3 regions of the Kitasatospora sp. NPDC007106 genome follow, and region 3 is predicted to be linked to each of the others. Evidence: riboswitches for the same ligand, from Rfam matches in the RefSeq annotation. Region 3 holds a riboswitch; each other region holds the start of a gene.
The links. Region 3 has a riboswitch for cyclic di-AMP ahead of ABZ641_RS26090 (NlpC/P60 family protein). Riboswitches for the same ligand answer to the same signal wherever they lie in the genome.
Positions count from the first base shown of each region.

Region 1 (3,953 bases), on a different contig from region 3:
GAGCGCCCGGGCCGAGGGACCCAGGTACGGCTTCGGGCGCCTGCCCCGGCGTGTGTGACGCCGGGAGGGGCGGTTCAGACCCGGCCGGCGAAGTCCGGGGCCCAGTTGGCGATGGTCTGGACGCGGACGCCGGCGCTCGGGTTGGCGGCCTCGACGTACTTGCCGTCGCCGATGTAGAGCGCGACGTGGTGCACGCCGGAGTTGCTGCCGTTGTTGGACCAGAACAGCAGGTCGCCCGGCTGCAGGTTGTCCAGCGAGACGCGGGTCGAGTAGTCGGCCTGGTCGGCGGCGACGCGCGGGACGGAGATGCCCGCGGCGCGCAGCGCGGCCTGGGTGAGGCCGGAGCAGTCCCAGCCGCCGTTGCCGGTGCCGCCGTAGATGTAGGCCTGGCCCACCTTGGAGAGCGCGAAGTTGACCGCGGCGGCCTTGGAGCCGGTGGCGGTCTGCGCGGTCGTGGTGGTGGTGCTCGCCTTGACCGCGGTGGTCGCCGGCTTGGCGGCGGCCGGGGCGGCCTGGGCCGGGGTGGAGGACGCCTTGGCGGGGGTGCCCAGCGACAGCTTCTGGCCCGGGTAGATGGTGTGCGGACCGTTCTTCAGGACCGACTTGTTGATCTCGTAGAGCTTCTGCCAGCCGCCCTGGACGTGGTTGTGCTCGGCGATGGTCGACAGCCAGTCGCCGGCCCGCACGGTGTAGGTGGCGCCGTGGCTCCACTGGCCCTGCCGGGACTTCTGGCCCTGCCAGGCCTTGCCGTCCTGCGAGGTGCCGGTGGAGGCGGTCGAGCCGGTGGAGGCGGCCGGCGCGGCCGGCGCGGCCGGCTGGGCGGGGGTGGTGGCCGCCGGGGCCGGGGTGGAGGCGGAGCCGCCGGTGTTGATCTCGGGGGCCGGACCGCCCTTGGTCAGGCCGGCCTTGACGGAGCAGACGGGCCAGGCGCCGGGGCCCTGGACGGCCAGCACCTTCTCGGCGACGGCGATCTGCTGGTCCTTGGTGGCCAGGTCGGCGCGGGAGGCGTAGCTGCCGCCGCCGAAGGAGGTCCAGGTGCTGTTGGTGAACTGGAGGCCGCCGTAGAAGCCGTTGCCGGTGTTGATGTGCCAGTCGCCGGAGGACTCGCACTGGGCGACCTTGTCCCAGGTGGAGACCGAGGCGGCGGAGGCGGTGCCGGCGGCCAGCGACGGGATGCTGAGGCCGATGCCGACGACGCCGGTGGTGGCGAGAATGCGGCGGCCGCGCTTGGAGTTGATGGACAGCATGAAGCAGCGTTCCTCTCCCACGCCTGCGAGGTGAGCTGTCGGATTCGGGCTGGAGTTGCCCGGCCGCGCGCGCAGGATCCGGCGATCCCTCGCCGTTTCCGCGCGTGCGGCTTCACCCCAAGCCGGGGAGCGGTGCTGGACCGCTCCCGGGCGACTTACCTGGTTCCCCCGCCCCTGCCGAAGTGCGTTTCGCATTGCCAGTCGGACCGCCGGCAGGACTCGGCGTTCGGGCCAACTGGGTCCGTGTGACCACGAACGTGGGAGGACATTAGACAGAGTTAAGTTCAAACCGCAAACATGTGTGATGCCGGTCACAGCCGATCTTGGTATATTCCATGATCGACCCCTTGATCTTTTCGTGATCGACTTCTGTCGATTTCCGGCAAGGCCCTTCCGGGAAAACCGGCCTGTTTATGCTTCAGGACGGGGGGCCGGGCGACGGCCCGGGGGAGGGGTCGACCGCTCATGGATCACCACGGGCAGCACCGGGAGGCGGAGTCCGGCGGAGTGCCGCGACGGCCGGCGCCGCACCGCCGGGTCGGCCGGCGCAGGATGCTCGTCTGGCTCGGGATCTCCACCGCCGCGGCCGCGGTCGGCGGCGGCGAGTTGGCCCGCCGTGCGCTCGCCTCGTCGGCCGCGCCGGCGTCGGCGGCCACGCCCCTCCCTGCGGCCTCCGGAGGGCCCTCTGCCGGGCATGCGCGGGCTGCCCCGGCTCCTGTCGGCCCCTCGCCCTCCCCGGTCGATCTGACGGGCCGCCGCTGGTCCGACCCGGCGGGCTGGGGCGGCGCCGTCCCCGGGGTGAGGAGCGCCGTCAGGATCGCCGACCGCGTCCTGCTGGACGCCGACGCGTCGATCGGCTCCCTGGTGGTCGAGCCGGGCGGCTCGCTGGTCTTCGCCCCCGGGCGCAGCCTCACGCTCTCCTCCGCGGGCGCCGTGGAGGTCCGCGGCGTCCTGGCGCTGGCCCCGGCGGACGGCTCCGTGCACACCCTGAGATTTCCGTCCGTGAACGAACGAAGCTTCCGCGGCGGCGGCATGACGGTGGTGGAGGGGGACACCGGGCTCTGGGTGACCGGCACCGGCTACCTGCGGCTGGACGGCGCCGCCAAGACCGCCTGGGTCCGCGCCGCCGCCGCGCTGCGGGCCGGCGACACCGAGCTGCGGCTGGCCGAGCCGCCCGTCGGCTGGCGGGCGGGCGACGAGCTGGCCGTCACGCCGACCGGACCCCCGAGCGAGGACGAATTCTCCACCCGGTACGATCTGTGCACGATCAGACGGGTCGACGGCAAGACCGTCACGCTGACCGCACCCCTGGCACACCCGCACCCGCGGGTGACCGCCGGCGGCGGCGTCGCGGTCGGCGCCGAGGTGCTCAACCTGACCCGCAGCGTCCGGATCGAGGGCACCGCCGAGGGCCGTGCCCACGTCCACCTGACCAGCTCGCGCCGGGCCGACGTCCGGCACGCCGCGCTGCGCTGGCTCGGCCCGCGGCAGCCGGGCAAGGAGACCTGGAACGGCTCGTCGGTCACCGAGCCCGTGCTCGGCCGGTACGGCCTGCACTTCCACATGCTCGGCGACACCTCCCGCGGCACCGTCGTCGAGGGCGTGGTGGTCCGCGACAGCGGCAGCCACGCCTTCGTCCCGCACGCCAGCCACGGCATCACCTTCCGCAGCTGCATCAGCCACAACACCTGGGAGGACGCCTACTGGTGGGACGGCCCGCTGGACACCCGCACCCCGCAGGCGCCGTCCGACGACATCACCTACGAGTCCTGCGTGGCCTCCCGCACCGTCCACGAGCCGAACCCCCGCGGCTACCGGCTCACCGGCTTCTCGCTCGGCGCCGGCACCGGCGGCACCGCTCGCGACTGCGTGGCCGTCGGCGTCCAGGGCGCCACCGGCGCCTCGGGCTACGAGTGGCCGGAGACCAGCGAGGGCGTCTGGACCTTCGAGCGCTGCCTGGCCCACAACAACCTCGAGAACGGCCTCTTCGTCTGGCTGAACGCCCGTCACCACCACACCCTGGAACGCTTCGTCGCGTACCACAACGGCGGCTGGGGCGTCGAGCACGGCGCCTACCTCAACGACTTCGACTACAACGGCGGCGTGCTGTACGGCAACGGCGCCGGGGGAGTGGCCGTGCACGCGCTCGGCCGGGACAAGGGCACCGTCTTCGACGGCCTGCTGATCGACGCCGCGGGCCAGTCCGACTACGCGGTCGCCACGGCCAAACACCAGCTCGCCGGAACGACGGTGACGATCGGTCGGAGCCACCTGACGGGCTATCGGAAGGCCGGCGTCGCGTTCCGGGCCACCGCGGACGGCGAGCCGGACGACATCGCCGTGCTGGACTGCTCCTTCGGCGGCAACGAGGTGTGGCTCGACCCGCAGGCACCAGAACCGGCCCGGATCGTCCTGCGCAAGGCCGGTGAACGGCAGGCCGTGCAGCTGCGGCCGGGCCCGGGCAAGGCCGAGTGGAACGCCGCTGCCGCACCGGCCGCAGTGGACGGGCCGCCCCGGGCGGTCGTCACCCCCGCGATCCGGCTCGCCGACGCGGCGGCACCGACCCGGCGGCTGCCCGTCTGAACCCGCGGCCCGAGGTCCGCGCAACGGAGGGACCCCGAGTCCTGCGGCCCGAAGCCCGGGACACGCGGAGGGCCCCGACCTGGTGCGGTCGGGGCCCCTCGTCGATTCACGGCGTGCGCGGCC
Region 1 is NZ_JBEYFP010000503.1:384-4,336, forward strand. It holds gene ABZ641_RS27100 (transglycosylase family protein) at 75-1,247, opposite strand; cyclic di-AMP (ydaO/yuaA leader) riboswitch at 1,253-1,451, opposite strand; gene ABZ641_RS27105 (hypothetical protein) at 1,718-1,903, opposite strand; gene ABZ641_RS27110 (hypothetical protein) at 2,046-3,830, shown strand.
Region 1: it holds a riboswitch for cyclic di-AMP, as region 3 does, so the genes downstream of both, ABZ641_RS27100 (transglycosylase family protein) here and ABZ641_RS26090 (NlpC/P60 family protein) in region 3, are expected to answer to the same signal.

Region 2 (16,796 bases), on a different contig from region 3:
TCGATGTACCACTTGCGCCGATGCTGGGGCCCGATAACGGCCATGAAGGGGTAGCCGCGCACTACGCCCATGCGGTTAACCGCCGGCTTCATCAGGAAGAATCGACATCCCGAGTTCATGTGGTCAGCTCCGCCGACGTCTATAACGCTGCAAGGGTCGATGCCGCCGAGAGGCTGCCGCGCCGGTACCATGCATACTCTACCGGCCGATATCCCCTGATGGGGGGAGCCGACCTTCTTCTAGACGCAGATTTCTCTGACACGTTCCCTCAGATCGTACTAGAGGGCGCTCCCGGCCAAGGTAAATCAACCTTGGCCCAGTACATTGCCCAGGTTCACCGTGCCAGACTATTGCAGCGGGAAGACATCAACCTCCCGCCGGCACACTCGAGCTCTGCCGTTCTTATGCCCTTCAAGATTGAGCTCCGTGACTTGGCGTCATGGCTGAACGGGTTTGATCCCTGGTCCGGAAAATCCGACACTCTTCATGATGGCAAGAAATCGCTCGAAGGGGCACTTGCGGCACATGTGGAGCGATACTCCGGCGGCTTGGACTTCAGCGTGTCCGATCTTGCTTTTCTGGTTGAAGAGTATCCAGTATTTATCATTCTTGACGCGCTTGACGAGGTTGCTGACCTTGAGGACCGAAGCAAAGTAGTGGAGGAGGTCAGCGCCGCTATCGTTCGACTCAATCAGAACTCTCGAAGGGTTCGGGTTCTGATCACCAGTCGGCCAACCGCTGTATCGAATGCGCCGTCTTTCTCGCATCAGAGGTTTCAGTATCTGAAACTTGCCGCAATCACGCCGGACATTGCACTCAACTATACCGACCGGTGGGGTCAGGCGCGAAATTTGGCAGCATCGGACATTGCCGAGATTCGCGATATTCTTTCTCAAAAGATGTCTGCGCCGCACATGGCTGAGCTGGCAAAGAATACAATGCAGCTCTCTATCCTGCTGAGTTTGATTCTCCATAAGGGGCCGAGTCTGCCCGACAAAAGGACAGAGCTATACGATTCCTATGTTGAGTCATATTTTAATCGCGAGGTGGAGAAGAGCTCAATTGTGCGCGAGCATAGAAATCTCCTAATTTCTATTCATCAGCACTTGGCCTTCTACATTCATGCCAGAGCCGAAGGGCGCGGAACAACTGGTCGAATTGACCGGGATGAGCTTCAAGCCGTAGTGCGGAGCAGGCTGCGCGAGCTTCGCCAGCCCGAGGCGCTGCTGGACGATTTGCTGACTGGAATGGACCGTATCGTCGCCCTCGTATCGAGGGTGGAGGGGACTTACGAGTTCGAGGTTCAGCCGCTTCGAGAGTATTTTGCTGCGCGCTACCTGTACGATACTGCCCCCTACATCTCTGCCACGCAATCCGCGAGTGGCACGAAGCCAGACAGATTCGATGGTATTGCTCCGAACTCGTATTGGCTGAACGTTACCCGCTTTTTTGCTGGGTGCTTCACGATGGGCGAGCTCCTTGACTTGGCCGAGCGAGTCGCGATTCTGTGCGGCAAGCCCGAGTTTCGAGGGATGAACTATCCGCGCGTGCTTGCCTTGGCATTGCTTCAGGACTGGGTGTTCTTCCAGTCTGTGCCTGCTACGGAGCGCCTCCTCGACAGTCTTTTCGACAAGCCAGGAATCAGGTGGGCGGAGCGTAGGGCGCGATCATATATTATGGCCGATAGCTCCGACCTTAATCTTTTCCTGGTCGACAAGGCCGGCGGTTCGTACGTGGTTGAAAAGATGTGGAAAATCCTTGGGTCCGATCCATTTAGTGAGCGCGCGCGGGCGGCATGCGCCGTGATTATGGCGCAGAAGGCGAACACCTCTATTAATGTCGAGGGTAGGTGGCTTCAGGATTTCCTTAGGAAGGACCCAGGGGACAGGAGGCCATGGATCAAAATTGGTGGATGGCTGGACGTGTTTCCCGCGATTGGTATCGCCGATTTGGGTGCGGATGACGAATTCCTGATGCCGCTCATTCCCGATTTGGTTGCAGCTGGTGCCTACTTTGAGGCTGCGAGCGAGATTCTTCGCCGTCAAGCCAGCCTGTACGTACTTTCTGATCCGCTTACGGCGACTTCCGATGGGTTCGTGGGAACTCTTTCGTTCATGGTTAACCCGACAGTTTGGTCGATGTTTACCGAGGGAGACTCGCCTCCCATTATCAACTACCTGACATCACGGCTGCACGACGTGAAGGATTTCCCGTCTTCAAATTCTGCGTCCGTCGCTGCGACTGTGAGCCTGAGTTCGTTGATGGAGGAATCCTTTAGCTCATCCGGGGGGGCGAAAGAGCTTTCTCACTGGAAAGAGTTCTGTCGACTGCTCGACGAAAGCTTTGGCGAAAGCTGGGCTAGCTATTGCATTGGGATCACCGCGGGCGCGGTGCGCTCGCAAAAGGAACGCGGCGCGGGCGCTGATCGACTGTTTGACCCTGCCTTCCCCTTCATCGACCGGGTGCGGAACGCAAAGCGGCGAGGCAAGCAGGATGCATGGTGGTTGGCGCAGCTTGACGCAGCTGCTTCAGAACTTGAGCGGACAGTGTGGCTTGCGACCATGTTCACATGGGCAGAAGCCGAGGTGATCATGCAGCTTCGAGGAAGCATTGCGTCTGCTGTTGATTCGATCTCTGTAGACCATTTCGACGTATTGCTGCAGTTTACCCAGGTATCTCGCAGATTCTCCAGCAGGGCACAAAAGATTCTTCCGAGCAATCTGCACTCAAGGGATGCATGGAAAAATGGATCCCGCATGGTAGTGCTATTCTTTGACAGGGTGGAGCCTTGCGTGGAGAAGGATGCCCTGGCGCTGAATTCGGGAAAGTTTGAGGATGATCCGGTTTTGGCAAGATTGCTCATTCAGTACGCCTGGGAGCGGTTCTCTGTGGATGCGATCTCCGAGCAAGATTTTCTATCTGTGATTGACCGCAAGTATGGTCCGGGGGTGTTTTTCCCCGTCCGTCCGAGATTTGATGCCAAGGTGCTCAAAATGTCGCGCTCGCTTGCGGAGCAGGTAATGGAAAGGGCGTGGGACATGCCATCGAATCTGCTCACCTCCGCCGAAAATAACTTCGCCCGGCGCAGGGGGCATGTCAGGCCGGTTCTTAGAATCGCGGAGGAGCAGAAGTGGTTCTAGCTTGTCGTCGGGTGGATCAAACGGGACGCCGAGACGATAGCGGGTGGTGAATCCTGTGGCAGGACATTCGGGAGTGATGATGGGGTATCTCACCCGGTGATCGAACTCGTACCTGGTGGCCGGTAGTTAAGGATATTTGCTTAGGCTTTTGGTGATCTGCGAATCCCGCAACTGCTGTGGTTGGGGCGGTATTACCACAGCCGATACACGGACAGCGGGAAGTGAAGACAGAGCCGTATGGCATCGGACGGGTGGCTGTACTGCAGTGAGGTACAGCCACCGTGGCAACCACAGTTGGTCGCCAGCGGATGATGGGCGCTAGCAGGCCTCGACAAGAGACCTCAGCTACCCCGTTGCCAGTAGCTTGCATCGAGGGACAGGCTATGTGCCACAGTCGTGCCGGTTCGGGTGGTACGTGACGGTCAATCACGGGTGCCAAAGGCGCGGAACCCTAGAGCTGTCCAGCGTGGGTCACGCGCAGGCCCCGGCCTGTAGCCAACACCAATCCGTGTAATGCAGGGGTCTGGCCCTGGGCCGTCTGTGGGCCGTGCGAGGGGAACCGGGGGCGACGGACACTGACAAGCGGCGACGGCTTCACAGCAGGTCAGGAGTGGTCTGCCGTGCAAACCCACAGGCGGCCATTCCGTTGCGTCAGTTCCTGCGCAACAAGCGCCAGGAGTGGGAGGAGTACCGCTCCGAGGTCACCCCGTTCGAGCTGCGCAAGAACCTCCAGGTGCTGTAACCGCGGGCCGGAGCAGGCCTGCAGCGTACGACGCCCCTCGGGCCGGTGGATGCGATCCGCCGGCCCGAGAGGCGTTTTCAGGGCTTTCGTCCTTCCTGGGCCGTCTGTGGGCCATGAGGGTAGGAGTGTCCCTCTCGCACCGTCGGGTTGAGTGTCTCGCCCGCGTTGTAGCGGGACCCGTACCTCGGCGGACGACTGCGTACGTTGCAGACTATTAGCGCAGGTCAGCGGTACTGCCCCAGGCCTGCTCGGGTTGCTTCGGGACGAAGGGGGCCAATCCCGCAGTAGCCACCATCTTCCAGCCTTGAGTGCGGCTCACTACTGTGGGGCTGGTGGATCATGACGTGGCACCCGAAGGGCGCCTGTCAGCCGCGGAGTGGGACCAGCTCCGCAGTCTGATGCGCCGATACATCTCGCACGAGCTGGACCAATGGGAACACTGGTGCGTTGAGACACCGTACGGGCCGGCGTACGTGACGCTCACGAACGCCATGCCGCCCGACGTACCTCCAGAGCTCTTCCACAAGGTCTAGGAGCGGCGTGCCACAGCCGTGCCCGGTTAGGCGGGGAACAGCGGAACCGCGGGCGCTGGCGCGGCCTGGCTGGCCTCCCGACTGGCGTGTATCGGGCCAGGTCAGTCCAAGTGGCTGACGCCTGTGCTCCTAAAGCAGGAGTTGGACTACGGGCCGTGTGAGGTGGGCCGAGCAACCGGTGCTGACAGATGCTGACGGCATCAGAGCAGGTCAAGGACAGCCTGCTCCGTAAGAACCTGCAGGTGCTGTAGCCGCAGACCACAGCAGGTGCTGCCGGTGCTGTTCGTCGCGTTCTACGCCGTGCGCCTGGTGGTCGTGACTCGTCGGAGGGCGCGGCGGAGGTAGCTGCGGAGCGTCACGGCGGTGCGGTGGACGCCGGGTGGTGGGCACGGGGAATCCCCACGGCGGGAACCCTCCGAGTGCGGACGAAGGGCGGGAGGATCATGGAGCTGTCACCGTCGGGGGTGAACCGCGTCGCCAATGCCGTGCTCGGGCTGGTGCCGTCGATCGGGGGCCTCGTGTACGCGGTGGAGGCCGCCGGTGGGTTGTCGCGCCTGGTGGCCGGGGTGGTCGTGGTCGGTGGGGCGGTCCTCGGGGTACGGGGTTATCGGCTGGGCGTGACGTGCAGGGGTGGCCACCTCACGGTGCGGGGCTACCTGTGGACGCGGGTGATCCCCCGGCAGTACGTCGTCGGGATCACCGGCTTTCCCGCCGTCAGATGGAGGCCGCCCGCGGGGCGGATGCGGTGGACGCCGATCAGCGCCTTCGTGGCGAGCCGGGGGGAGACGTCCGGAGCGGCTGCCGCGAAGGCGGACGCCGTCGCGAGACTTCGGCGGTGGGCGGGGCAGTAGGCGCCGCCCGGCCGGTGGCGGGGGCCGCCGGGTGCGACGTCCGAGCACACCGCACCGGCGTCGATATGATCATCGCTGGTTCGAACGGGCTCGGGGGCGGGGAATGCGCGTGCGGGGACTGGCGTGGGCGGCCGTGGCGGCTGCCGGGCTGGTGGCGATGACGGTGACGGGGTGCGGGGCGGACGGGGAGGCCGCGGCGGACTCCGGTCGGCCGGCCCCCGTCCCGGTGGGGCCCTCGTGCGCGCCGCCGGCCGCGCCGGGGGCTTCGGAGGAGCCGGCTGCCGAGACGGCGCCCGGCGCGGTGGTGGAGGACGTCCCGGAGGAGGTCCGTTGCCTGCCGGGCGTGGCTCACGGGACGGTGCTGGTGCAGCCCTCGCCGTCCGGGCTGCCCCGCCGTTCGCTGATGGTGAGCGCGGTGGCGGGCGCCGACCACGCGCAGGCCTCGGAGCTCTGCCGCAGGCTCACCGCGCTGGGCTACGGCCCGGGCGGCCGGCACGGGATGGAGCTGCTGAGCGTCGCCGGGGGCGGATCCGCCGGGACGTACCTGTCGAGCGCCGGGACGTCCGGGCGCGACTGCCTCCAGGTGGCGTAGGCGCCGCGGCCGGTCAGGGCGCGTCGGGCAGGCCGACCGGCGCCGGCCGCTGGATCATCACCAGGTCGGACTCCAGGGTGGCGGGGGTGCTGCCCGGCGGGCGGGAGTGGAAGGCGCCGTCGCTGACCGACAGGTTGAGGATCAAGTAGGCGGCGAAGTCGGGGCCGACACCGGTGTGGTCGGCGAAGGCGGCGGTGAGGCGGTTGCGGTCGGTGCCGATGTACCAGGTGGTGTTGTCGGCGCCGAACCTGGCACCGATGTAGATCCACTTCCCGGCGCCGACGTAGGGCGCGGTGAAGACGGTGTCGCCGCTGCGGACGTGGTTGACGAACTCGATGTTCTCCGGCCGGTCGGCGTGCCATTCGAAGACGTCGACCTCGTTGTGGCCGTCGCGCCAGGTCCACAGTGCGGGCCAGGTGCCGGTGTCGGCCTGCGGCAGGCGTATGTGGGCGAGCAGGAAGTCCCCGGTGCGGACCTGGACGCTGTCGCCGCCGGAGCCGCAGGAGTCGCCGGTGGTGAGCAGCCCGGTGTTCCAGGCGCCGTCCGGCCGCGGGGTGGCGGTGATGACGAGGTGGCCGGACGCGGTGGAGAGCGCGGCGGTGGTGAGCCGGTCGAGCTTCCAGGCGTTCGGGTTGTCGCTGCTGTCGGTGCACCGGGAGTAGGCGGCGGTCTGCCAGCCCCAGGTGCGGCCCGGGCCGACGTCCAGGGTGGCGAAGGTGTCCATGAACACGATGCGGCTCGGTGCGGGGACGGCGCGGTGGGCGCCGCCCGGGACCGCGGCGAGCGCGGCCGCCAGCAGCAGATGGAGCGGGTGCATGTCCCTCCTCGACCGGCGGCCGTCCGGCTGACGGCGGGGCTCCGGTGGTTTCACGATGCGCGGTCGGCCCGGCGGATGCCCGTATCCAGAGCTGACCGGATGAATTGACGGAGAGTCGCGGCGACTGTGCTGTGTGATGAGCTGACAGCAGACGGCTGCGTGGTACATCTGACTCATTCACCGGCCCGCACCATCTCCCCGGTCGGCCGGAACCGTCGGGCGGAACCCGTCCGCGGGCGGAACAACAAAGGAGGCAGAGGGAATGTACGGACTCGCCCATACCGGTGTCGCCTCGCTCGCCATGCTGGCCATCGGGGGTGCGACCACCGCGGTCGGCGCGGCGGTGAAGTGGTTCGCACGCCGGTGACGCATTCGGTCACCGTGCTGATTCCGGCACACAACGAGGCGGATTTCATCGCGATCGCGGTGGAATCCGCCTTTTCTCAGAGCGTGCCGCCGCAGAAAGTCCTCGTCATTGCGGATTCGTGCACGGACGGGACGGCGCGGATCGCCGCGGAATGCGGAGCCGAGGTCATCGAGGTCGGCTTCGCGAGCAAGCCCCGCTCGCTCAACCACGCCCTGGAGCGGGTCACCACCAGCCATGTCGCGCTGCTGGACGCCGACGGCTACTTCGCCTCCCGGCAGGTCTTCGACACCTGCCTGCGGGTGATGGACGAGCACGGCTACGGCGGCGTCTGCCTGTCGGTCACCCCGCACAGCAGCACCGGGCTCTTCCAGCGCTCCCGGGCCGTCGAGTGGGCCTCGGCGCACCGGATCTCCCGGATCGTCGAGACCTGGCACGGCTGGGTCGCGGTGCTCTCCGGCTCGGCCGGCCTGTACCGGGTGGACGACCTGCGCGCGGTCGGCGGCTGGTCCGCCGACAGCCTCTGCGAGGACGTCGAACTCGCGCTCAAGATGAACCGCCACGGACGCCCGGCGGGCTTCGTCCGCGGCGAGTTCGTCGCCGTCCGCGACCCCCGCGGCTGGCGCGAGTACTGGGCCCAGACCCACCGCTGGGCCTCCGGCTGGGCCCAGGCCATCGACAAGCACAAGGGCCTGTTCTTCCGCAGCTGGGGCTTCACCAAGGTCTTCGGCGCCATGATGGTCGACAGCGCCCTGCTGGCCGCGGGCTACGTCTCGCTGCTCTACCACCTGGCCACCGGGTTCACCGAGTTCGACGCGGTGCGCTGGTTCGGCTCGTGGTTCCTGGTCATGGCGGCGGTCACCCTCACCACCGCGAGCCTCCAGCTCGGCGTGCGGCGGGCGCTCGCCTGCTACCCCGCCTACCTGCTGGTCGGCACGCTCGGCACCGCCTTCGCGCTCTGGGTGATGTTCCGCGAATGGGTGCTGGGCCGGCACCTGGTCTCCTGGACGGGCCGCCAGCGCCGGCGCACCGTCGTCACCCCGATCTCCGACCGCCGGCGCCGGGCCCTCGGCCTGCTCGGCTCCGGCGAGGCTTCTACCGGCAGCAGATCGGCATCAAGAAGATCGCCTCGGCGGCCGGCCAGGACGCCCGGACCGAGCAGGGCGACGCCGTGGTCCGCAAGGCCCTCGCCGACGCCGGCCGGGAGCTCAAGGTCGAGGTCAACCCCCGCTACGGCCGCTGGGACCCGCAGCAGATCGCCCTGGTCGACAGCACCACCGACTGGCTGCCGCAGCGCGCGCCGTCCGCCTGACCGGTCCGCCCGCGGCGCCCGGCGGGACGCGTCGGGGCGCCGCCGAGGGACGGTAGGTTCGGGGGTGTGGAGACTCCGAAGCTGATCCTGCTGACCACCACCCACCGGGTCGCCCCCGGCCTGCTGTCCTGGCCCGCCTGGGAGGCCCTGCGGTCGGCCGGCCGGGTGCTGGCCGCCGACCCGGAGCACCCGCAGCTGCCCGCGCTGCGGCAGGCCGGCGTCGAGGTGGAGACCGTCGAGCGGACGTCCGCTCCGGCGCTCGCCCGGATGCTGGCCGAGGCCGCCCCGGTGGTCTGGCTGGGCAGCCCGGACGGCGACCCGGGCCTCACCGACGCCCTGGCCCGGCTCGCGGTGGAGGAGGCGGGCAGCGTCCCCGAGATCGAGCTGCTGCCCGGCTCGTACGACCTGCCGGGCGCGCGGCTGCTCGACCTCGCCTCGGTGATGGACCGGCTGCGCTCGCCCGGCGGCTGCCCCTGGGACGCCGAGCAGACCCACGAGTCGCTGGTGAAGTACCTGGTCGAGGAGGCGTACGAGCTCGTCGAGGCGATCGAGGAGGGCGACCGGGAGACGCTGCGCGAGGAGCTCGGCGACGTCCTGCTGCAGGTCTTCTTCCACGCGCGGATCGCCGAGGAGCACCCGGAGGACCCGTTCTCCGTCGACGACGTGGCCGGCGACATCGTCGAGAAGCTCATGTACCGCCACCCGCACGTCTTCGGCGACGTGGAGGCCACCGGCTCCGACCAGGTCGAGGCCAACTGGGAGCAGCTGAAGGCCGCCGAGAAGCAGCGGGAGTCGGTGCTGGACGGCGTCCCGTCGGGCCTGCCCGCCCTCGCGTACGCGGCCAAGCTGGTGTCCCGGGTGCGCCGGGCCGGCTTCACCGCCGTGCCGGACGCCCCGTACGAACTGCCGCGGGAGCTGACCGCGGAGAACGTCGGCGAGCTGCTGCTGGCCGTGGCGCAGCGCGCCTACGACGCCGGCGTGGACGTCGACGCGGCGCTGCGCGGTGCCGCGCGGCGCTACCGGACGGCGGTGCGGACGGCCGAGGGGCTGTCGGACTGACGCTGCGGCGGGACGACCTCGCTGATCGCCTCGCCGACCAGGGCGAGCAGCTCGGCCAGCGGGGCGAGGTTGTCGTCCAGGTCGGCGAAGGAGACGATCCGCTCGCCGTGCGGGCCGGCGACGGCGAAGAGGTCGATCCGGCCGAGGTGCTTGCTCGCGGTGTCGACCAGGGCGGCGACGTCGCTGGGCTGGTGGACGTCGCCGCTGACGCCGACGACCGGGCAGCCGGGGCGGTCGAGCTCGGTGGCGAGGTCCTCCGCGACACCCGGGCGCAGATCGGCGACGAGCATGCCCGCGGCGCCCGCGGCGGCGAAGCGGCGGGCCAGGTCGGCCCCCTCGCCCCCGCTCAGTACGGCGATGACGACCACTGCCCCGGCTACTCGCACGGCCTGCTCCTCTCTGAGCACGACACCCCGCGGGCGGCTCCGCACGTCCGCCCTCACGGTTATCGGAGGATCGTAGGCACCTCGCGACCCTCCGCAACAGGGATTACCCCCCAGGTGACCAGGCTCACGCCCGTCCGGGCCGATCGGATCCGGCCGTCCCGCACGGGCCCTCGGGCAGCGCCTCCCGACGGCGCCCGCGCGGGCCGGGCGGGCCGGTCGGGCACCGTCGGGAGGGGCGCCCGGCAGCGGATACGGTCGGGGCATGCCGGAGACCCCCCGACCCGACGACCGACCCGAACTCTTCACCTGGGAGTTCGCCGCCGACCCCTACCCCGCGTACGCCTGGCTGCGCGAGCACGCGCCGGTGCACCGCACCACGCTGCCCAGCGGGGTGGACGCCTGGCTGGTGACCCGGTACGCGGACGCCCGGCAGGCGCTCGCGGACGCCCGGCTCTCCAAGAACCCGGTGCACCACAGCGAGCAGGCGCACCGCTCCGGCAGGGTCGGCATCCCGGGCGAGCGGCAGGCCGACCTGATGACCCACCTGCTGAACATCGACCCGCCGGACCACACCCGGCTGCGCCGGCTGGTCTCCAAGGCGTTCACGCCGCGCCGGGTGGCGGAGTTCGAGCCGCGGGTGCAGCAGCTCACCGACCGGCTGATCGACTCCTTCGCCGGGCGCGGCACGGCCGACCTGATCCACGAGTTCGCCTTCCCGCTGCCGATCTACGCGATCTGCGACCTGCTCGGCGTGCCGCCGGAGGACCAGGACGACTTCCGGGACTGGGCCGGCATGATGCTGCGACACACCAAGCCGGGCCAGCCCGGCGGGCAGCGCGGCGGCGTCGGCCGGGCCGTGAAGCGGATCCGCACGTACCTGGCGGAGCTGATCCACCGCAAGCGGGCCGACCTCGGCGACGACCTGATCTCCGGGCTGATCCGGGCCAGCGACCACGGCGAGCACCTGACCGAGAACGAGGCCGCGGCGATGGCCTTCATCCTGCTGTTCGCCGGCTTCGAGACCACCGTCAACCTGATCGGCAACGGCCTGCACGCCCTGCTGCGCAACCCCGGGCAGCGGGCGCTGCTGCAGGAGTCGGTGGCACGCGGCGAGAGCGGCCTGCTGGAGACCGGCATCGAGGAGCTGCTGCGCTACGACGGGCCGGTGGAGCTGGCCACCTGGCGGTTCGCGACCCGGCCGCTGACGATCGGCGGGGTGGAGATCCCGGTCGGCGACCCGGTGCTGGTGGTGCTGGCGGCGGCCGACCGCGACCCGGCCCGGTTCTCCGACGAGAACACCCTGGACCTCGCCCGCGCCGACAACCCGCACCTGGGCTTCGGCCACGGCATCCACTACTGCATCGGCGCCCCGCTGGCCCGCCTGGAGGGCCGGGCCGCCCTGGCGACGCTGCTGACCCGGCTGCCGGACCTCGCCCTGGACGCCGACCCGGCGGACCTGCGCTGGCGCGGCGGCCTCATCATGCGGGGCCTGCGCGAGCTGCCGGTCGCCTTCACCCCGGCAGGGCCGTCCGGGCGGCGCGACACGGTCTGACGGTGTGTCGCACCGGTCGGATCCGGTCGGATCTGAACACTCGTCAATCAGGAGAAACCTGCATCGTTCGTGGGCGATTATCGGCTCTCCGTAATTGCTCCGTGATACCCGCGATATGAGCTTGTGATCGGTCGTTCGATCTGCTTACTCTCCCGAACAGTCCGCAGCCGCGGACCCCGGCACGGCAACGCCGAATCCTGTCCGCCGTGCCCGGGCCTCACGACCGAGACCCAGGACAGGGGCGGGGGAACCACGTTCGTCGCCGTCCCCACGGCTAGGGGTGAAGCCGCGTCAGCAGGGCCCCTCCTGCGGCCGCGGCCGGGCCAGCCTCCCGGTCCGAACCCGACAGCTCACCTCGCAGGCGTTCGGAGAGGGACAACCCATGCTCTTCACCGGACCTGGCCGCCACCGCCGCAGGACGTCCGCCGAGAAGGCGGTCGCCGTCGCGGGTGTCACGGGTGTCGGCCTCGCCCTGCCGCTGCTCACCGCGGGCGGAGCCCATGCCGCCCCCGTCTCGATCTGGGACAAGGTCGCCCAGTGCGAGAGCGGCGGCAACTGGAGGATCAACACCGGCAACGGCTTCTACGGCGGGCTGCAGTTCACCGCCCGGACCTGGAAGGGGTTCGGCGGCGCCCGGTACGCCCCGCTCGCCCACCAGGCGAGCAAGAGCGAACAGATCGCCGTCGCCGAGAAGGTGCTGGCCTCCCAGGGGCCCGGCGCGTGGCCGGTGTGTTCCAAACGCGCCGGCCTGACCCGCGCGTCCGCCGGGAGCGGCGGGACGCGCAGCGGCACCGGACGGACGCAGGCCCCGGCGGCCCCGGCGGCCCCGTCGTCGCCGTCGCCGCAGTTCCCCGGCCGCGGCGGCTTCGACGCGGACTCCGGCGTGTACTGGTACCAGAAGGACGACCAGTGGTACTGGACGGCGCACCAGGAGGTCTACGAGCGCCACCTGCCGCCGGCGCCCACCGGGCCGGCCGACCCGGCCGACCCGGCCGACGACGGCGCCGACGAGGGCGCCCGCACCCTGCAGGCCGTTCCGGTGCCCTCCCTCGGCCGCGAGCAGTACACCGTGCAGGAGGGCGACACGCTGTCCGGCATCGCCGCCGCGCACGGGCTGCCCGGCGGCTGGGAGCAGCTGTACACGAACAACCGCGAGGCCGTCGGCGCCGATCCGGACCTGATCCTGCCCGGCCAGCAGCTGCGCCTGGCCTGACGGTCCGGCACGGTACGAACGGTCCGTCCGCCCGCGGGGCGGCACCCGCGGGCGGGCGGCCGGTTTTGTGGTCCTTCAGGTGAACTACCGGCGAGTAGACCGGCCACACGGTGAGACAGGGCCATGCGCGGCACGGCCCGGTGGGCCCGTGCGGTTAGGCTCTGGTCGTAACGACCCTCATCCGCTTCCGCTAGGAGATGCCTCGTGCCGTCCATTGATGTCGTCGTAGCCCGCGAAATCCTCGACTCCCGCGGTAACCCCACGGTCGAGGTCGAGGTCGGCCTCGACGACGGCAGCACCGGTCGTGCCGCTGTCCCGTCCGGTGCCTCCACCGGTGCCTTCGAGGCCCTGGAGCTTCGCGACGGCGACAAGAACCGCTACTTCGGCAAGGGCGTGGAGAAGGCCGTCCTCGCCGTCATCGAGCAGATCGGCCCGGAGCTGGTCGGCTACGACGCCACCGAGCAGCGCCTGATCGACCAGGCCATGCTCGACCTGGACGCCACCCCCGACAAGTCCTCGCTCGGCGCCAACGCGATCCTCGGCGTCTCCCTCGCCGTGGCGCACGCCGCCTCCGAGGCCAGCGACCTGCCGCTGTTCCGCTACCTGGGCGGCCCCAACGCCCACGTGCTGCCCGTCCCGATGATGAACATCCTCAACGGCGGCTCGCACGCGGACTCCAACGTCGACATCCAGGAGTTCATGATCGCCCCGATCGGCGCGGAGTCCTTCTCCGAGGCCGTCCGCTGGGGCGTCGAGGTCTACCACACCCTCAAGGGCGTGCTGAAGGAGCGCGGCCTGTCCACCGGCCTCGGCGACGAGGGCGGCTTCGCGCCGAACCTGGACTCCAACCGCGAGGCGCTCGACCTCATCGTCGAGGCCATCAAGAAGGCCGGCTACACCCCGGGCAAGGACGTCGCGCTCGCCCTGGACGTCGCCTCCTCCGAGTTCCACAACGACGGCGCCTACACCTTCGAGGGCAAGGCGATCTCCTCCGCCGAGCTCATCGACTACTACGCCGAGCTGGTCGCCGCGTACCCGCTGGTCTCCATCGAGGACCCGCTGGACGAGTCGGACTGGGACGGCTGGAAGGCCATGACCGACAAGCTGGGCGACAAGGTCCAGCTGGTCGGCGACGACCTGTTCGTCACCAACCCGGAGCGCCTGCGCCGCGGCATCGAGACCGGCACCGCCAACGCGCTGCTGGTGAAGGTCAACCAGATCGGCTCGCTCACCGAGACCCTGGACGCCGTCGAGCTGGCCCAGCGCAACGGCTACCGCTGCATGATGTCGCACCGCTCCGGCGAGACCGAGGACGTCACCATCGCCGACCTCGCCGTCGCCACCAACTGCGGCCAGATCAAGACCGGCGCCCCGGCCCGCTCCGAGCGCGTCGCCAAGTACAACCAGCTGCTGCGCATCGAGGAGATCCTCGACGACGCCGCCGAGTACGCCGGCCGGGGCGCGTTCCCCCGCTACAAGTACGAGGGCTGAGGCTGACACCCGCGCGCTGACACACGGCCGCTGGACCGGTGCCCCGGCAACCACCCCGTAGGGTGGGGGCCGGGGCACCGGCGTGAGCAGGAGGGGTACGAGCGATGTGGAAGATCCCGGGACTGGCGGGGCGTCCGCGCTTCACCAGCCGCGCCACCGTGCTCGTGCTCGTCCTGTGCTCGCTGGTGGCGATACTCGCCTACCCCACCCGGCAGTTCCTGACGCAGCGCTCGGAGATCGCCGACCAGCGGGCCAGGGCGGAGCACGCCCGGCAGCAGGTCGACGAGCTCCGGCGGGCGAAGGCCCGCTGGCAGGACCCGGAGTACGTGAAGGCGCAGGCCCGCGAGCGGCTGCACTTCGCGATGCCCGGCGAGACCCCGTTCGTCTCGGTCGACCCCTCCGCGTCCCCCGGCCCGGCCTCCGCCGACGCGCTGCCCACCGGCCCGGTCAGGGCGGCCAAGCCCTGGTACACCACCGTCCTCGAGTCGGTCGACCTGGCCGACTCGACGCCCGCTCCTCACGAAGACAGCACGCCATGACCTCTGAACAGCACCCCGCCACCGACGGCACCGTGTCGGACGCCGACGTCGCCGCCATCGCCGCCCAGCTCGGCCGGGTCCCGCGCGGGCTGCGCGGGGTGGCCCACCGCTGCCCCTGCGGCAACCCCGACGTGGTCGAGACGGCACCCCGGCTGCCCGACGGCACGCCCTTCCCGACGCTCTACTACCTGACCTGCCCCAAGGCGGCCTCGCTGATCGGCACCCTGGAGGCCGACGGCGTGATGAAGGATCAGAGCACCCGCCTCGCCGAGGACCCGGAGCTCGCCGCCGCCTACCGCGCGGCCCACGAGGACTACATCGCCCGCCGCGACGCCATCGAGGTGCTGGAGGGCTTCCCCAGCGCCGGCGGCATGCCCGACCGGGTCAAGTGCCTGCACGTGCTGGTCGGCCACTCGCTGGCGGCCGGCGAGGGCGTCAACCCGCTCGGCGACGAGGCCATCGGCATGCTGGAGGACTGGTGGGCCAAGGGCCCGTGCGTCTCCCCGGCCGAGGTCGAGGCGGCCGGCGAGCGGGTCCTGCGCAACCGGGCCAAGGAGCAGGACCACGCCGCGGTCATCGCGGCCAAGGAGCAGAAGACCGCCGAGCGCGCCGCCAAGCGCGCCCGCGCCGAGGAGGAGGACCAGTGACCGCCACCCGGGTCGCCGCGATCGACTGCGGCACCAACTCGATCCGGCTGCTGATCGCCGACCTCGACCCGGCGACCGGGGAGATCGCCGACCTCGACCGCCGGATGATCATCAACCGGCTCGGCCAGGGCGTCGACTCCACCGGCCGGCTCCACCCGGACGCCCTGGAGCGCACCTTCGCCGCCTGCCGCGAGTACGCGGAGATCGTCGCGGCGCACGGGGTGGGCCCGGAGCGGATCCGCTTCGTCGCCACCAGCGCCTCCCGCGACGCCGAGAACGCCGCGGAGTTCACCGAGGGCGTGCGCGGCATCCTCGGCGTCGTCCCCGAGGTGGTCAGCGGCGACGAGGAGGCCCGGCTCTCCTTCACCGGCGCCACCAAGGAGCTCACCGGCGGCTCCCTCAAGCCCCCGTACCTGGTCTTCGACCTCGGCGGCGGCTCCACCGAGTTCGTGCTCGGCGGTGACGAGGTGCAGGCCGCCCGCTCGGTCGACATCGGCTGCGTCCGGATGACCGAGCGGCACTTCGGCGGCGCCGAGCTGCCGACGGAGGATCAGATCGCCCGGGCCAAGACCGACATCCTCGCCGCGCTGGACACCGCCGCCGAGACGGTGCCGCTCACCGAGGCGGCCACCCTGGTCGGCCTGGCCGGCACCGTCACCACCGTGGCCGGCATCGTCCTGGGCCTCCCGGAGTACGACTCCGGGAAGATCCACCACGCCCGGCTGGACGTCGAGCAGGTCCGCGCGACGGCGACCCGGCTGCTGCACTCCACCCACGCCGAGCGGATGGCGATCCCGGTGATGCACCCGGGCCGGGCCGACGTGATCGCCGCCGGCGCCCTCGTGCTGCTGGAGATCATGGAGCGCACCGGCGCCGCCGAGGTGGTCGTCAGCGAGCACGACATCCTCGACGGCATCGCCTGGAGTATTGCCCGCTGACCACTGCGGGGGCTTACCCGAACGGCCCCGGAGCGCCGCGATGCCACCCGGCAGGCGCCCGGGGCCGCCTGCTGCGCGGTGTGTCGCCAGAACCTTCGTGAATTTCTTCACATGGCCGACCAGCCTTTCGACGCACTCCGGTGTCCGCTCCGTCCGTTATGTGGGACCGAAGGTCGCCCTCCGTGTTCAGCCAGCGGATCGCAGGCAGGGCTCGCCGATGGCCGATGGATTCGAAATTCCGCCCGGGAACTCGGGCGCCACCGGGATCGTTGCTGCTCAACAGGGCCGTGACCCCCCGCGGCATCACTCCGCACCCCCCGCCGCCGTGAGCGGGCCGCCACACCCCCGAAATGCGGGCGCGCAGTGTAGCAGGGGGTGTCCAGAGGCTTGTGACGGGCCTCACGAAGTGCCCGTCAGATGGGGGTGGATACTTTCCGATATGAGCACCACGGAGCGTCCTCGCATCCTCATTGTCGGCGGTGGTTACGTCGGCCTGTATGCCGCGATGCGCATCCTCAAGAAGATGCGCTACGGGGAGGCGACCGTCACGGTCGTCGACCCGCGGTCCTACATGACGTACCTGCCCTTCCTTCCCGAGGCGGCCGGCGGCAACGTCGCGC
Region 2 is NZ_JBEYFP010000065.1:1,492-18,287, forward strand. It holds gene ABZ641_RS09570 (NACHT domain-containing protein) at 1-3,140, shown strand, start outside; partial or broken gene ABZ641_RS09575 (glutamine synthetase) at 3,796-3,882, shown strand; gene ABZ641_RS09580 (hypothetical protein) at 4,859-5,266, shown strand; gene ABZ641_RS09585 (hypothetical protein) at 5,610-5,858, shown strand; gene ABZ641_RS09590 (beta-glucanase) at 5,872-6,675, opposite strand; gene ABZ641_RS09595 (glycosyltransferase) at 7,057-8,436, shown strand; gene ABZ641_RS09600 (MazG family protein) at 8,418-9,410, shown strand; gene ABZ641_RS09605 (SDR family NAD(P)-dependent oxidoreductase) at 9,368-9,796, opposite strand; gene ABZ641_RS09610 (cytochrome P450) at 10,059-11,348, shown strand; cyclic di-AMP (ydaO/yuaA leader) riboswitch at 11,561-11,726, shown strand; gene ABZ641_RS09615 (transglycosylase family protein) at 11,731-12,561, shown strand; gene eno (phosphopyruvate hydratase) at 12,766-14,052, shown strand; gene ABZ641_RS09625 (septum formation initiator family protein) at 14,157-14,591, shown strand; partial or broken gene ABZ641_RS09630 (DUF501 domain-containing protein) at 14,588-15,097, shown strand; gene ABZ641_RS09635 (Ppx/GppA phosphatase family protein) at 15,235-16,176, shown strand; gene ABZ641_RS09640 (NAD(P)/FAD-dependent oxidoreductase) at 16,616-16,796, shown strand, end outside.
Region 2: it holds a riboswitch for cyclic di-AMP, as region 3 does, so the genes downstream of both, ABZ641_RS09615 (transglycosylase family protein) here and ABZ641_RS26090 (NlpC/P60 family protein) in region 3, are expected to answer to the same signal.

Region 3 (4,295 bases):
ACTAGGGTCTGGCGTCAAACCTATTTTCCGGACGTCCACCCGATCGGGTGAGTCCAGCAGGAAGAAGGAGCTAGTCCCTTGGCCTCCCACCGCCGTCCCAAGCAGCCGAGCCGCGCGCGGGTCACCGTGCTCACCGCTGCCGCCGCGACCGCGGTCGCCCTGTCGGCCCAGGCCGCCGCGCATGCCGCGCCGGCGAAGCCGAGCAAGGACGAGGTGAAGGTCCAGGTCGACAAGCTGCTCGAGGAGCAGGAGCAGGCGGCCGAGAAGTACAACGGCGCCAAGGAGCGGGCCGACCAGCTCCGCAAGCAGGCCGACCAGCTGCAGGACCAGATCGCCCGCAGCCAGGAGCAGCTCTCCCAGGTGGCGTCGGGCCTGTCCGCGGTCGCGGCCGACGAGTACCGCACCGGCGGCGTCGACCCGACGGTCGCGCTGATGCTCTCCTCGAACCCGGACAACTACCTCGCGAAGGCGTCCAGCAACGAGCAGGCCACCGACACCCAGGCCTCGACGCTGAAGGGCCTGCGGGACCAGCAGCGCCGGCTGGACCAGCAGAAGCAGGAGGCCGCCGCCATCCTGTCCGAGCTGGACCGCTCCACCCAGGTCCTGAACGACGCCAAGTCGGAGGTCCAGAAGAAGCTCTCCGAGGCCCAGAGCCTGCTGAGCACGCTGACCGCCGCCGAGCGCGCCGCGGTCCTCGGCACCGACCGCGCCTCGCGCGGCGACAGCCGCTACGACCTGGGCAGCCTGCCGCCGGCCTCCGGCTACGCGGCCACCGCGGTCGCCGCGGCGATGGGCAAGCGCGGCACCCCGTACGTCTGGGGCGCCACCGGCCCGAACTCCTTCGACTGCTCCGGTCTGATGGTGTGGGCGTACGCCAAGGCCGGCGTGTCGCTGCCGCGCACCTCGCAGTCGCAGGCGAGCGTCGGCGCCCGGGTACCCTCCTTGGCCGACGCCCAGCCGGGTGACCTCGTCATCTACTACTCGGACGCGCACCACGTCGGCATGTACATCGGCAACGGCCTCGTCGTCCACGCGCCGCACACCGGCGACGTGGTGAAGGTGATGGACGCCGACACCCTGCCGATCAAGACGATCCGCCGCGTCTGACCCTCCAGTAGCAATTCGGACATAAGCCTCACCTGCGGCGTTTCTGATGCCGCATGACACGCCCGGGCGCGTCGCGATCACCGTGTGATCTCCGACACGCCCGGGCGTCGCGTTTTGTCCGCCGACGGGTGACATCGCGTCAGCCGAGCGTGGATTGCCGGTCACCGGCGGTCGCAATCACATTTTCACGACAACATTTCCCCGTCGTTTTTCTGACAAGGATTTGAACGGATCACGGATCGGTTACTAGGGTCATCCCCACGGATCACCGCACAGTGGTTCGCCCAACCCGGGCGGCGGCGGTGGTCGCCGCCGAGTCCGCGACGCAGCAGGACGGTCCCGACCGTCCACGGGGAGCCCCTGCGGGGGTGCTGTCGAACGGAGCCGGGGAACCACGTTTCCCTCGGGGTGAATCGGCGTCAGGTCGGCCGCGCCGGCCGGGCCGCGGTCGGACCGCGGACGGGCGGGTGCGGGCGTGAGGCGTCGTAGGGCAATGCTTCCGGCCCGAACCCGTCAGCTCACCCGGTAGGCGGTGTGAGGAAGAAGGAGTCCGCCTTCGTGGCGTCCCATCGTCGTCCCAAGCCCGTCGGCCGTACCCGTGCCTCGATCCTGACTGCGGCAGCCGCCACTGCGGTGGCCCTCTCCTCGCAGACCGGCGCGCACGCGGACCCGACCCCCACCAAGGAGCAGGTCGCGGCCCAGGTCGACCAGCTCAACGAGCAGGCCGAGGCCTCCAACGAGGCCTACCTCGCGGCCGAGCAGAAGCAGCAGGACCTGCAGAAGCAGGTCACCCAGCTGCAGGACCAGGTCGCCCGCCAGCAGGCGGAGGTCAGCGGCGTCCAGGGCCGCCTCGCCGAGGTCGCGGCCCAGCAGTACCGCGACGGCGGCATCTCGCCGACCGTCCAGCTGATGCTCTCCAGCAACCCGGGCGAGTTCCTGGGCCAGGCCGGCGCGGTCAGCCGGATGAGCGCCACCCAGGCCGACACCCTCAAGTCCTTCAAGGCCGAGCAGGCCAAGCTGGACGGCCAGAAGGTCGAGGCCGAGCACAAGCTCGCCGAGCTGGACACCAGCACCCGCGCGCTGAAGGCCAAGAAGGAGGAGTTCCAGGACAAGCTGGCCAAGGCCAGCGCCCTGCTGAACACCCTCACGCAGAAGGAGAAGGACGACCTCGCCGCGGCCGAGGCGAAGGCGGCCTCCGCGGCCAAGTCCTCCGCGGACCGCGCCTCGCGGGACACCGCCCGTCCCGACCTCGGCAGTGTGGACGTGCCCTCGGGCTCGTACACCGCCAAGGCGATCGCGGCCGTCAAGTCCGCGCTGGGCGCCCCGTACGTGTACGGTGCGACCGGCCCGAGCACCTTCGACTGCTCCGGTCTGATGCAGTGGGCGTACGGCAAGGCCGGCGTCTCGATCCCGCGCACCTCGCAGTCCCAGGCCGGCGCGGGCACCAACATCGGCACCAACATCGCCAACGCCAAGCCCGGCGACCTGGTGATCTACTACGGCGACCAGCACCACGTCGGCATGTACGTGGGCGGCGGGCAGGTCATCCACGCGCCGCACACCGGTGCGGTCGTCCGTTACGTCTCGGCGACGGCCATGCCGATCTCGGCGATCGTCCGGGTCTGACGGCCCGTCCGGCGGCTCCCCGCGGGCCCGGCTCCCCCTGGGGGCCGGGCCCGCGGCCGTTGCCGCACCCGGCGGCCCAGTCGGCAGAATGTCCGATTGAAGGTCAAATATTCGGTGCTGGCAGGGTTTGGACTAGCTCGGCCGGACTCGCTAACGTCTGCCCCCGGATGTCCGCGAGGACGCCCGCCCGACCCGGGCGGCGGCGGCCGTCCGTTCGCAGGAACGGAGCCGCCGCCGCATGTCCGCGCATCGACGCCCCCAACTGCCGGGCGGCCACACCCTCGCCCGGGCCCTGGTGCTCACGGCCGCGGCGACCACGGCCGTCGGCGCCACCGTCGGCACCGCGGCCCACGGCGCCCCCGCCGACCCCGGGCGGCGGACGGCCGACGTCCGGGCGAAGGTCGACCGGCTCTACGAGGAGGCCGAGCAGGCCAGCGAGCGCGCGAACGCCGCGGGGGAGGACCAGAAACGCCTGCAGACCGAGGCCGGCCAGCTGCAGGACCAGGTCGCCGCCGGCCAGGAGGAGCTGAACGGGCTCTACACCGACCTCGCCACCGCCGCCGCCGCCCAGTACCGCGACGGCGGGCTCGACCCCTCCGTCCGCCTCATGCTGGAGTCCGACCCGGCCGGCTACCTCACCCGCGCCCGCGCCCTCGACCAGGCCGCCAGCCGGCAGAGCGACACCCTGCACCAGGTGCTCGACCGGCAGCGCCGGCTCGACCAGCGCCGCGCCGAGGCCACCGCCAAGCTCGCCGAGCTGGAGGAGGTCCGCCGCTCGCTCGCCGACCACAAGGACGAGGTCCGGCGCCGGCTCGGCGACGCCCAGCGGCTGCTCGGCGGCCTCACCACCGACGAACGCGCCCGGCTGGCCGCGGACGACGCCGCCGACGCGGCCCGCCGCGCAGCGCACGGCGCCGACCGGATCGACCTCGGCGACCAGCCGCCCTCCTCCGACCGTGCCGCCGCCGCCCTGGCCGCCGCGATCAGCCGGATCGGCTCGCCCTACGTCTACGGATCCACCGGCCCTTCCACGTTCGACTGCTCCGGTCTGATGTACTGGAGCTGGCGGCAGGCCGGAGTCACCCTGCCGCGCACCTCGCAGGCGCAGGCACACGCGGGGAGGCGAGTCAGCCTGTCCGAGGCGCGACCGGGAGACCTGGTGATCTTCTACAAGGACATGCACCACGTCGGCATGTACGCCGGCGGCGGCGTGGTCGTGCATGCCCCGTACCCCGGAGCCCGGGTCCGCTACGAGAGCGTCGGTGCCATGCCCGTCAGCGGGGTGGTGCGGGTCTGAGCGCCTTCCACCGGCAGCCCGGCCCGTCCGGCGGGGAGGCCGAGCCCCTGGTCACCGACCTGCCCCGGCGCGCCGCGGCGGGCCGGTCCGTGCTGCCCGCCGGCGGCCGGATCTCCCGGCGCACCGCTCTGCTGCTGGCCGTCGGCGGTCTCGCCCAGCTCTCCGCACCCCGCGCCCTGCCCGCCACCGGGGACCGGGCCGGCCTGTACCCGCAGGGCGCGCCGAGCGCCGGCGTCCGGGCCCGCGGCGAGCAGGTCCTCGACGC
Region 3 is NZ_JBEYFP010000462.1:4-4,298, reverse strand. It holds gene ABZ641_RS26095 (NlpC/P60 family protein) at 79-1,107, shown strand; cyclic di-AMP (ydaO/yuaA leader) riboswitch at 1,467-1,655, shown strand; gene ABZ641_RS26090 (NlpC/P60 family protein) at 1,666-2,733, shown strand; gene ABZ641_RS26085 (NlpC/P60 family protein) at 2,972-4,030, shown strand.